2 linked regions of the Rhodoligotrophos appendicifer genome follow. The main gene of each other region encodes a partner of the protein of the gene in region 2 in a complex. Links are inferred from orthologs where the notes say so. Each region holds a gene or a part of one and is shown on either strand. Other genes may lie near its edges. The genes, in order: trxB and trxA.

Region 1 (8,984 bases), on a different replicon or contig from region 2:
TCACGGATGCGCACGACGGAGCCGTCGGGATTGGCGCGGACGACAATCTTGCCGAATTCGTCCGGCTGGGTGAGGCGCCCCTGGGTCTTGATGGTCAGCTGAAATTGCTGGTCCGGCAAGACCGGCGCCGAGCCGACGCGGCCGAGGGCGGCCTGGACATTCTGACCGCGGACAGCGGTGATGATGTCGTTGGGAGACAGTTTGAGCGCCGTGAGGCGGTCCGGATCGATCCAGATGCGCAGGGAATAGTCCAGGGGGCCGAACAGGGAGGCCTGGCCGACGCCGCGGATGCGGGCGATGGGATCGACCACGTTGATGGTGGCGTAATTGCTCAAATAGAGAGCGTCATAGGTCCCCTTCGGCGAATAGAGCTGGATGACCTGGAGAAGGGCCGAGGACTTCTTCAGGATCGTCAGGCCCTGGCGGGTCACCTCGTCGGGCAGAGAGGGGGTGGCCAGGGACGCCCGGTTCTGGACGTTGACCGTGTTGATGTCGGGGTCGCTCCCCAAGGCGAAGGTGACGTTGAGGCTGTAGCTGCCATCGGCACCGCTGGTCGACTGGTAGTAGAGAGCGTTGTCGACGCCGTTCATCTGCTGTTCGATGGGCTGCGCGACGGTCTGCTCCACGACCTCGGCGTCGGCGCCCGGATAGGTGCCGCTGACGGTGACCTGGGGCGGGACGATGTCGGGAAACTGCGCCACCGGGATGGTGAAGATCGAAATCAGCCCGGCCAGGGTGATGACGATCGAAATCACGAAAGCAAGGCGCGGCCGATCGACGAAAACGGCCGAGATCACGCCTCAGGCGCCTTGTTCGGGTGCAAGGGTCGTGGCGGTCACCGTCTGGCCGGGCCGCACCTTCTGAACCCCCTCGACGATGATGTTCTCGCCGTCCTTGATGCCGGAATTAACGACCACGTCGGTGCCCTGGGTCTGCCCGGTCTGCACCCGACGCTGCTCCACCTTGTTGTCGCTGCCGACGACCATGACGTAATAGCCGGCCTGGTCGGTCTGCAGGGCCGCCTGGGGAACGACCAGCTGGGGTTCGGGCTGCCGGGCCCGCAGCGAAACGGTGACGAACTCACCATCGACCAACTGCCGGTCGGGATTGGGCAAGGTCGCGCGCATGTTGATCGTGTCGGTCTGCTGGTCGACCTGAGGATCGGTGTAGTTCCAGATGCCACGATGGGGATATTCGTCGCCATTGGGCAGTTGGACCATGATCTCGATCTTCGCCTGGCCGCCATCGGGAAGCGCACGGTTCTTGCGAATTTCCTCGAGCTGGCGGACGCCGACGGGGAACAGCACGTAGATCGGATCCTGGCTCACGATCGTCGCCAGAACGCCGGATGCGGCGTTGACCAGATTGCCCTGGGTATAGGTGGTCCGCCCGATGCGGCCGTCGATGGGCGAGGCGATATCGGTATAGCTCAGATTGATCTGCGCCTGCTTGAGGATGGCCTCCTTCTGAAGGACGCCGGCCTTGGCGCTGTCGAGGTCAGCCTTGTTCTGATCGACGCTGGACTGGGGGACGCTGTCGGTCTTGCGCAGGCCGAAGGAGCGGTCGTATTTCAGCTGGGCATTGACCACGACCGCCTGGGCCGCCACGAGATCGGCCTGGGCCTGCTCCACAAGCGCCTGATACTGGTCCTTCTCGATCTGGTAGAGGATGTCGCCGGCCTTCACATCCTGTCCCTCGCGGAACAGAACCTTCGCCAGGAAACCCTCGACACGCGCCCGGGTCTCGACCTGCTCAATGGCCTTGATGCGGCCAACGAACTGGAACTCCCAGGCGACGCCCTTGGTGGTCGCCGCCTGAACGGAGACCGCTGGCGGCGGGGCGGCGGCAGCCTCCGTCGTCTTCTCGTCGCAGCCCGTGAGGAGGCAAAGGCTCAAGGCCGCTGCCACGACCAACACGCTGCCTCTCAACTTTCCTGGATGACGGACCAAAACGCCACTCGCGCGCCTGAATTCCCGGTGAGCTTACATGCTTCGACGGGGACATGGCGATCACATTCTGTGCCACCTCCCCCAAAGTCTAGACCACCGCCGGCCGGTCAGGCTTTCCACGCACTCCATCGCGCCCGTCGGCAGGATGGCCGGTCCATCGATCATTTTTCGGATGCTGCCGCGATCTTCCGCATGGCGAGGCCCGCGCACATATACATGATGACATAGACCAGGACCCGGTAGGTCGCGGCCGAACCGGGCGGAATGCAGATGAAGGAGAGGGCTGCAAGCCCGCGGCGGCCGACTTCATGGGCGAGGCGGATGACCTCGTAATCCGACATGCCGAAAGGCTCGGCCAATTCCCCCAGAATGTCGCCCGGCGCCGGGCCGGCACCACCGAGGACATCCATGTCCCAGTGGCAATAGACGGCGTCGGTCCCGTCATAGGCGTGATGGAGCTCGTTCACCAGGCCCTCGATCCCCAGCCCGGAGCGGATCTTCCACATGGGATAGAAGTGGGTGCCCTTGCTCAGGAACATCCGCACCATGTCCTTGTTCTCGTGCATGCCGCGCTCGCCGATCTCGACGAGGTGCCGCTGGTCGAAATTGTCGAGAAGCTCGTAGCATTTGTATTTCCAGGAATCGGAGCCGGCGATGCGCGGGTCCATGGTGAGCTTGTCCATGGGCGCGATATCCCAATGGGTGTCGAGGGACACGCAGCCGACATTGCCCTTGGTGCGCTCGGAGACGACCTTGGCGATGGCGAAGGAGCCGCAGGGGCTGTTCTGGCCGATCACCACCGGCACGGCGCCGGCGGCCATGGCGTCATTCACCTTTTTCTCCACGGCCGCCTGAGCGCGCAACACATTTTCCGCCGTGGGAGCGACCAGACATTCCGGCGGAATATCCGCATCGCCATAGTCGACGACCTTCAGATGCTCGAAGACATCGAGGTCGAAGTCCTGGATATAGCCCGAGCCGTAGCGGATCGACTGCTGGCGGATGCGCTTGGGGGCGGCGAGCCATTCCTCGGCATCGACGCCCATATAACCGCCCCAGCCCGCGACATAGGGTGCGCCGATGATGACCACATCGGCGCCGGCAAGCTCTTCCGGCGTGGTCGCATGGGGACGCGCCATGAAGGTCGGCATGTCGGCGGCGATCATCGGGACATACCAGGGGTTCATGAAGGAATAGGTGTTGTCGATCGACCCTTTCCGAATTTCCTGCCAGCTCGGGTAAGCCATGTCCGTGTCCTCTCCTTGCGCTGCCGGCGCTGAGGACGGATTACCGCTCAGGATTGGCGCGTTGTCATGCGCAAATTTCGCGCGGGGGCAGAGGCTTGCGGGGAATGAGGGGAGCAGCAGGTTCGTGTCCACGATGCGCGGACGCTTGAAGGCTCCGGAAAAGGGGCCAAAAAAGAAAAGAGCCGGATCTGTTAGGATCCGGCTTAAGTCCCTTGATGCCCTAGCCAGGGCACGCTGGGCCAACCTGGGGTGAGGGGAACGGTTGACCAGCAAGCGGAAAGTAAGGGGAGGGAGTAATTTCCGCTTCACGCGCTCTATCGAGTGCGTGGTGATAATTTGCGCAATGATCGCCCGATTAACAAGCAAACGTTGAACATGGTAGCCATGCGGCGGCGGCATGGCTAAAATCGTGATCTTTACGCGAACGTCAACTTTGTTGTGGTAGAGACTTCGGCGCTGCACAATTGAACTGTTCAGCCCTTCTTGTCAGTTTGAAAAGACATTTGAAAACAGAACCTTGCTCATCAGGGTGGGTGACGAGGGGCGGCGAAAGATGCTCCTGAACGCGCGTCACAAGGGCCTCAAAACTGCCATTCCTTGGCCTTGGTGACGATGAAATCCCGAAACACAGCCACCCGCTTCGAGGTCTTCAACTCCTCAGGATAAACCAGATATGTGTCAAATTCAGGCACCTCCGCCTCAGGAATCACCTGGATGAGACCGCTGTCGCGGCCCACTGCATAATCGGGTAGGGAGGCGATGCCGACCCCCGCCTCAACCGCCCGGCGCAGGCCATAGACATTGTTGATTCGAAGTACCGAAGCGCGAGGGCTGCCGGGGGGCCGGCCGGCATGTTCGAGCCAGTTCACATTGGCCAGATAGGTGGGCGCGTGACCGAAGGCGAGAACCATGTGATCGTCCAGTTCGCTCACCGTTCGCGGTGCACCATGACGACGGACATATTCCGCTGCTGCATAGAGATGATAGTGCACGGTGAAGAGTTTGCGCTGGATCAGATCGGGCTGCACCGGCCTGCGCATACGTATGGCGATGTCGGCCTCGCGCATTCCGAGGTCGAGTTCCCGATCGTCGAGCATGAGTTCGACGCTGATCTCAGGATAGAGCTCCATGAACTCGCCGATCCGGGGCGTGAGCCAGACAGAACCCAAGCCGACGGTCGTGGTGAGGCGCAGATGACCCGAGGGCTTGTCCTTGGAGTCCATGAGCCGCGTCTGGGCGGCAGCAAGCTTGGTGAAGACCTCATGGGCGGTGCGGTACAGCAGCTCGCCCTGCTCGGTGAGGATCAGGCCCCGCGCATGGCGATGAAAGAGCGGCACCCGCAGATCGGCCTCAAGAGCGCTGATCTGCCGGCTGACTGCGGATTGGGACAGTCCCAGGTCGCGTCCCGCATGAGTGAAGCTACCGGCATCGGCTACGGCGTGGAAGATGCGGAGCTTGTCCCAGTCCATGGGACGGGCGGAGGCCGGGATATCGGTGGTGGCAGGCAGATCATGCAGTTTCATGCGCCCATCTTCTTGTTGTGCCGGCCTACTCCGCGGCGGCCTCGGCATATGGCTCGGCCTCGCCGACGGCGGCGAGGAAATGTTCGGCATCCAAGGCCGCCATGCACCCAAGGCCCGCCGCCGTCACGGCCTGGCGATAGGTCTCGTCGGTGACGTCGCCGGCAGCAAAAACGCCGGGGATGTTCGTCTTCGTGGTGCCGGGCCGCGTCTCGATATAGCCCGAGGGACGCAGCTGAACCTGGCCCCGGAAGAGCTCGGTCGCCGGTTGGTGGCCAATGGCGATGAACACGCCGTCGCAGGTCACGTCCTCGGTCTCACCCGTGTTCACATCGCGCAGGCGCACGCCGCTCACGCCGCGCGGGTTCTCGGTGCCCAGCACTTCCTCGAGCTCGGCGTTCCAGCGCAGGGTAATCTTCGCATTGTCGGCCAGCCGGTTCTGCAGGATGCGCTCGGCGCGCAAGCTGTCGCGGCGGTGGACGAGGATGACTTCGGAGGCGAAATTCGTGAGGAAGAGAGCCTCCTCTACGGCAGTATTGCCACCGCCAATAACGACCACCTTGCGGCCCCGGAAGAAGAAGCCGTCACAGGTCGCGCAGGCCGATACACCGAAGCCCTTGAACACCTCCTCGCTGGGAAGGCCGAGCCAGCGGGCCTGGGCGCCGGTGGCGATGATCAGGCTGTCGGCACGATAGAGGTGGCCGGAATCGCCCTCCAGCTCGAAGGGGCGCCGGGAGAGGTCGACGCGCATGATGTGGTCGGAGACGATGCGGGTGCCCACATGCTCCGCCTGACGCTGCATCTGCTCCATCAACCAAGGTCCCTGGATCACATCGGCGAAGCCCGGATAATTCTCGACATCGGTCGTTATGGTCAACTGACCCCCAGGCTGAATCCCCTGAATGAGAATTGGTTCCAGCATTGCGCGGGCAGCATAGATGGCAGCCGTGTACCCGGCCGGGCCCGAGCCCAGAATGACCAATTTAGCATGCGTCATAGTCATAGCAGCGTGCTCCCTAGGCTCCGAGATGTAAGCTGCGCCAGAGGTCCTGTCCAGGGACGATCACCGCCTAGGGTGAACGCCGTGCTCGGCCGCGCAGAGCTGCTTAGGGATAGCGCAGGGGCCCCAAGCTGCCTATAAAGCGGCCAATCGACAGCGGGGCGAATCGCCCGAGGGGTCACATGGGCCGGAAGGGCAAGCTCGACAAGGTCGATCTCCGCATTCTGCTAGAATTGCAGGATGACGGACGGATGACGAATATCGAGCTCGCAGGCCGGGTGGGCATTTCCGCTCCCCCCTGCCTGCGGCGGGTGCGGGCCCTGGAAGAGGCCGGCTACATCACCGGCTACCGCGCCATCCTCTCCGCCGAGGCGCTGGGCTTCGAAGTCACCATGTTCGCCATGGTCGGGCTGCACAGCCAAGCCGAAGCCGATCTGCAGGCCTTCGGCGATACCGTGGCGGCCTCAGAGATCGTGCGCGAGTCCTACATGGTCTCCGGGGAGAGCGACTTCCTCCTGAAATGCGTGGCCCCGCATGTGCAGGACATCCAAGCCTTTGTCGGGGACCTCACGGCTTTGCCGAATGTCGCCAGCGTCAAAACCCGGCTCGTGCTCGGGGTGACGAAATATGAGCCCGGGGTGCCGATCACAAAAGCCTGACCTCTGCACCCTGCATCTTTGAGCCCAGGTTCAGCCCGATTTAGGCCGCAAGGCGGTCAGAGGCTCCGCCAGCCGATCCAAGACTGGGGATTCGGTCCTGATCATAGAATCGTCAAGGAACGGCCATGGCAAAGCCAACGGATGCCCTCTTGCAGAACCTCAATCTCATCCAGACGCTGCAGAGGACCAATGCGGCAGCGGCGAAGTCAGCCCAAGGGCTGCGCTCGACGATTGCGGATTGCTTGAAAAAGATGGCGGCGGCGGCTGCATTCAAACGCGGCGACGAGCCGGCGGATCTGGCGCCGCCGCCCAAGCCAGAGCCGCTCGACTGCGATCTGGATGCCTGTACAGCAGCCGCCGAGCCGAAGCCGACGGTCGACCAGGCCGCGCTGCACGTATGGTAGAGGCCATCGCGGCAGCCTGATCGAGGAGACCGAGCAAGACGGCTCAGTTGCCGTTGTAGCTTACCTTGAGGATCTCATAGGACTTGCCGCCACCGGGAGTGTTCACCTCGACGGTGTCGCCGACGCCCTTGCCGATGAGCGCACGCGCAATCGGGGAGGTGATGGAGATGCGGCCCTGCTTCACGTCGGCCTCGAACTCGCCGACGATCTGGTAGGCAGCCTCCTCATCGGTGTCCTCGTCGACCACCGTGACGATGGCCCCGAACTTCACCGTGTCGCCGGAGAGCTTCGAGACGTCGATGATCTCAGCGCGCGAAAGCTTGTCCTCAAGCTCCGCGACACGCGCCTCCATATAGGCCTGCTGCTCCTTGGCGGCGTGATATTCGGCATTCTCCGAAAGGTCGCCGTGCGCACGCGCTTCCTGGATGGCCAGGATGATTCGCGGGCGCTCGACCGTTTTCAGATGCTTGACCTCATCAAGCAGCGCTGCGTGGCCATTCGCGGTCATCGGAACCTTGTCCATCATCATCGTCCGTCACTTCAAACCTGTTCGGTGCGACGCTGTCGCCACCTTGCTTCTCAATCGGTGATTTGAGGAAATGAGGAGCTTAAGCACCAACTATGCGCAAATTCGCAAGACGGTGCAACAAAGCTCTCCAGCCCACCTCAAGCGTCAGTGTGCTGCCTGCTCGCGGCAACATAATCTTGAAGCGGCCGCACTTCAAGCGTGCCCGCCTTATAAGCCGCAATCCCCTCGGTTGCAGCGATCGCGCCTGCAAGCGTCGTATAGTAAGGGATCTTGTGATAAAGGGCGGCCCCGCGGATCGAGCGCGAGTCGGATAGCGCCTTGGTGCCTTCGGTCGTGTTGAAGACAAGAGCCACGCGGCCGTTCTTCATGGCATCGACAATGTGAGGCCGGCCCTCGAGAACCTTGTTGATCTTTTCACAGTCGATGCTGTTTTCCATGAAGTAGCGTTGGGTTCCGCCTGTCGCGATGATCGAGAAGCCGAGATCGCGCAGCTTGCGAATGGCGGAGAGGATCCGAGGCTTGTCCTCGTCGCGGACCGACACGAATACCGTGCCCGAGGTCGGCACGGTCGTGCCCGAGCCGAGCTGGCTCTTGGCGAAGGCCGTGCCGTAATCGAAATCAAGGCCCATCACTTCACCGGTGGAGCGCATTTCCGGCCCGAGGACCGTGTCGACACCGGGGAAGCGCGCGAAGGGGAAGACGGCCTCCTTGATGGCCACATGATCATAGACCGGGGCCTTGAGGTAGAAATCCTTCAGCTTCGCCCCCGCCATCAGCTTCGCGGCGATCTTGGCAATGGGAATGCCGATCACCTTGGCCACGAAGGGGACGGTACGGCTCGCCCGGGGGTTGACCTCGAGCAGATAGATCTCACCATCCTTGATGGCGAACTGAATGTTCATCAGGCCCACGACATCAAGGGCTCTCGCAAGCGCCCGGGTCTGGACCTCGAGCTCGGCGATGGTGTCGGGGCCGATGGAATGGGGCGGCAAGGAGCATGCGGAGTCGCCGGAATGGATGCCCGCCTCCTCGATATGCTCCATGATCCCGCAGACGAAGACGTCGGTGCCGTCACACAGCGCGTCCACGTCGATCTCGATGGCGTCGCGGAGATAGCTGTCGATGAGAACGGGGCTGTCGCCGGAGACGACGACCGCCTCGGTCATGTAGCGTTCCAGCTGGGCCGGCTCATGGACGATCTCCATGGCCCTGCCGCCCAGCACGTAAGAGGGGCGAATGACCACGGGATAGCCGATCTCCTCGACGATGCGGCGGGCACCCTCGGCCGAGGAGGCGATGCCATTGCGCGGCTGGCGCAGGCCCAGCTTCTGGACCAGGGCGCTGAAGCGGTCGCGGTCCTCGGCGAGATCAATGGCATCCGGGGAGGTGCCGAGGATGGGCACATTGGCCTCCTCCAACGCGCTCGCCAGCTTCAGGGGCGTCTGGCCGCCAAACTGCACGATCACGCCCTTGACGCGGCCCGACTGATTTTCGACGCGGATGATCTCCAGCACGTCCTCGGCGGTCAGCGGTTCGAAATAGAGCCGGTCGGAGGTGTCGTAGTCGGTGGACACGGTTTCCGGGTTGCAGTTGATCATGATCGATTCGAGGCCGATCTCACCCAAGGCAAAGGCGGCGTGGCAGCAGCAATAATCGAATTCGATGCCCTGGCCGAT
Region 2 (2,954 bases):
GGCGGATCCTGGAGAGGTTGGGCCATCCAGAGCGGCAGTTGCCGCCGGTCATTCACGTCGCGGGAACGAATGGCAAGGGATCCGTGGTGGCCTTCCTGCGGGCCATGCTGGAAGCTTCCGGCAAGTCCGTCCATGTCTATACCTCGCCGCATCTCGTGCATTTCCATGAGCGGATCAGGTTGGGACAGAACGGCGGCGGCACGTTCATCACCGATGAGAGGCTGAGTGCCTTGTTGGAGGAGTGCGAAACCATCAACGATGGGGAGCCGATCACCTTCTTCGAGATCACGACGGCTGCGGCGTTTCTGGCCTTTTCCCGCCAACCGGCAGATTATCTGATCCTTGAGGTCGGGCTCGGGGGGCGCCTGGATGCGACCAATGTCGTCGATCCGGCGGTGAGCGTCATCACCATGATCGATTATGATCACCAGCAGTTCCTGGGCGAGAGTCTTGCCGAAATCGCCGGCGAGAAGGCCGGCATCATGAAGCGGGACCGTCCTTGCATTATCTCGCCGCAAGCGGATGAGTCACTTGAGGCCATCGAGCGAGCGGCAGACAGAGCCGGAACGCCGCTCCTCATTTCGGGCCAAGACTGGCAGTCCTTCGAACAACATGGCCGCCTCGTCTACCAGGACATGCATGGCTTGTTGGACTTGCCCTTGCCCCGCCTGGCCGGACGGTTTCAGCTCGACAATGCGGGTGCTGCAATCGCAGCAGTCCGCGCCTTAGGCGATCCCGAAGTGGGCGAGGTCCAGATAGAGCAGGGTTTGTTGCTCGCCGAATGGCCCGCGCGGCTGGAGCGTCTCAATGGTGGGCCCTTGCTGGCCCTCCTGCCGACCGGCGCAGAGTTGTGGCTCGACGGCGGACATAACGCATCCGCTGGGCGAGTCCTTGCGGCGAGTTTAGCGGAGATCGAGGAGAGGGTGTCCCGACCGCTCATACTGATTTGGGGAATGCTGAACACCAAGGATCCCAGCGGCTTCATCGCCTCGTTTGCAGGACTTGCAAAGCGCGTGATTACGTTGACCATTCCCGGGGAACCCAATGCCCTGGAGGGCGCGATCCTGGCAGAAATCGCTGCTGAAGCGGGTTTCGACAGTGAGGCGGCGCTTTCGCTGGAAGATGCCTTGTCGAAGGTGTGGCGCGAGGCCACCCGAACTGACACTGCACCGCGCGTGCTGATCTGCGGTTCGCTCTATCTCGCGGGCCACGTGCTCGCGGCTCATGAGGGCGTTGCAGAGGCAGGTTCATAGGGCAGCAGGGATGCGGATTTCTACCCGTCATCCCCCACTGCTAGCCGAAAGCGATCGGCTGTCCGGCCGAGACTAGAAGTCAGACCGACTTCTGGATCCACTCGAGGATCTTGCCCTTGGGGAGCGCGCCTACCTGGGTGGAAGCCACCTGGCCATCCTTGAACAGCATCAAGGTCGGTATGCCCCGAACACCGTATTTCGACGGCGTCATCTGGTTTTCGTCGATGTTGATCTTCACGACCTTGCACCGGTCGCCGAGCTCGCTGGCGATTTCCTCGAGCGCGGGAGCGATCATCTTGCACGGACCGCACCACTCAGCCCAGAAGTCCACAACGACCGGACTGGTCGATTTGAGAACATCAGCTTCGAAGCTGGCATCCGACACCTTGACCGTGGCTGACTTGAGCGCGTCCATCAATTTACCTCGTAAACGATTCCCGACGCATTGTGCGCCGCACATAGGTCAAAGTTAGGTGCTCACCGGCAACCGATCAAGAACCGGAAATGCAATGCGTCCCTGAACGGAGCGCATTGCTGGAGGTGAACAGAGCCGGCTACTGCACAACCACCGTCGTGCCGAGATTAACACGCTCGTACAGGTCTATGACATCCTCATTCAGCAGCCGGATGCAGCCGCTCGAAAGGCTCTGGCCGATGCTCCAGGGCTGCGACGTGCCGTGGATGCGGAACAGGGTGTCCTTGCCATCCTTGTACAAGTACATCGCGCGGGCTCCGAGAGGGTTCTCGGGTCCGCCGGCCATGCCCGTGGAATAGGGCGCAAGCTTCGGATCACGCGCGATCATTTCCTTCGGAGGAAACCATTTCGGCCATTCCTGCTTGCTCTCGATGGTTGCTTCACCCGACCATGCGAAGCCGTCGCGACCCACGCCAACGCCGTAGCGCATGGCCTGACCGCCGGGCATCACCAGGAACAAAAAACGATTCTTCGTGTCGATAATAATCGTGCCGGGGGCCTCCCGGCCGTTATACGCGACCATCTGCTTCTGGAACTTCTTGTCGAGTCCACGGCTCTCCGTGTTGAAGTTGAACCGAACCGACTGGGCGGATGCCCCACTGCTCCAGAACGCTACCGTCACTACCAATGCGCAAAGAAAAGCTGCACATAAACCCCGTATCATCTCAATTCCCCTCAGCACCAAATCGCGGTGAGATCTTCCTAGCGCCGTTGTCAAACAGAGCGCAGTCACATCTTCGTTTCCAAGAACTCTGCTTCCAGCGCACGCTCCAACTCAAGAATATCATCCGGTACCGGCATGCCGAAAGCCCTCATTTCGTTGAGTTTTTCCCGCAGTGACAAATACATCTCATGCCGGTCCTCAGGCTGATTCTCCATTTGCGTCAGCAGCAGGGAAAGCTCGGCCTCCAAGCGATCAAACACAACCCATCTCCATCCTCTGTCCAAATCGAGATCGAATATAGCATGGGAGCTTGCGCAATCCTGCCTCCTACGGACATGTTTGGAGAGACTTCATTACCAAACGATAGGGTAACAAAAGTGGAGATTGTTCGAGTGGTCGGGTTGGAGAGCGGACGTTGGGATTGAGAGCTTTCGTCGCCAAGCATGTCAGCCTATCGGTCATTGGACTGCTCTGCATCCTGTTGCTCGCCTACGAGATCATCACCACCTTCGTCGCCTATACATGGGACGCCTATGTGGCGACCGACGTGCTCGTACTTTCG

What was found.
Region 1: the proteins of trxA (region 2) and trxB are in contact, whole or in part, in a crystal structure (PDB 1F6M), measured with the Escherichia coli proteins. The link is inferred for Rhodoligotrophos appendicifer from one-to-one orthologs.

Annotation. Positions count from the first base shown.
Region 1 is NZ_VHKL01000004.1:477,119-486,102, reverse strand. What follows is about bases 3,733-6,598. They hold trxB (thioredoxin-disulfide reductase), read right to left. Parts: upstream 5,720-6,598; coding sequence 4,745-5,719; downstream 3,733-4,744. Other genes in these bases: FKM97_RS11715 (hypothetical protein), read left to right, coding at 6,501-6,598; FKM97_RS11720 (Lrp/AsnC family transcriptional regulator), read left to right, coding at 5,899-6,375; FKM97_RS11730 (LysR family transcriptional regulator), read right to left, coding at 3,778-4,665. In the rest of the region: FKM97_RS11745 (efflux RND transporter permease subunit), read right to left, coding at 1-797; FKM97_RS11740 (efflux RND transporter periplasmic adaptor subunit), read right to left, coding at 801-1,916; FKM97_RS11735 (arginase family protein), read right to left, coding at 2,111-3,196; more of FKM97_RS11715, read left to right, coding at 6,599-6,779; transcription elongation factor GreA, read right to left, coding at 6,823-7,302; carB (carbamoyl-phosphate synthase large subunit), read right to left, coding at 7,446-8,984.
Region 2 is NZ_VHKL01000001.1:295,785-298,738, reverse strand. It holds trxA (thioredoxin), read right to left. Parts: upstream 1,669-2,954; coding sequence 1,333-1,668; downstream 1-1,332. Other genes in the region: FKM97_RS01355 (HlyD family secretion protein), read left to right, coding at 2,808-2,954; FKM97_RS01360 (hypothetical protein), read right to left, coding at 2,458-2,652; FKM97_RS01365 (L,D-transpeptidase), read right to left, coding at 1,808-2,392; FKM97_RS01375 (bifunctional folylpolyglutamate synthase/dihydrofolate synthase), read left to right, coding at 1-1,253. UniProt on the Escherichia coli protein: Participates in various redox reactions through the reversible oxidation of its active center dithiol to a disulfide and catalyzes dithiol-disulfide exchange reactions.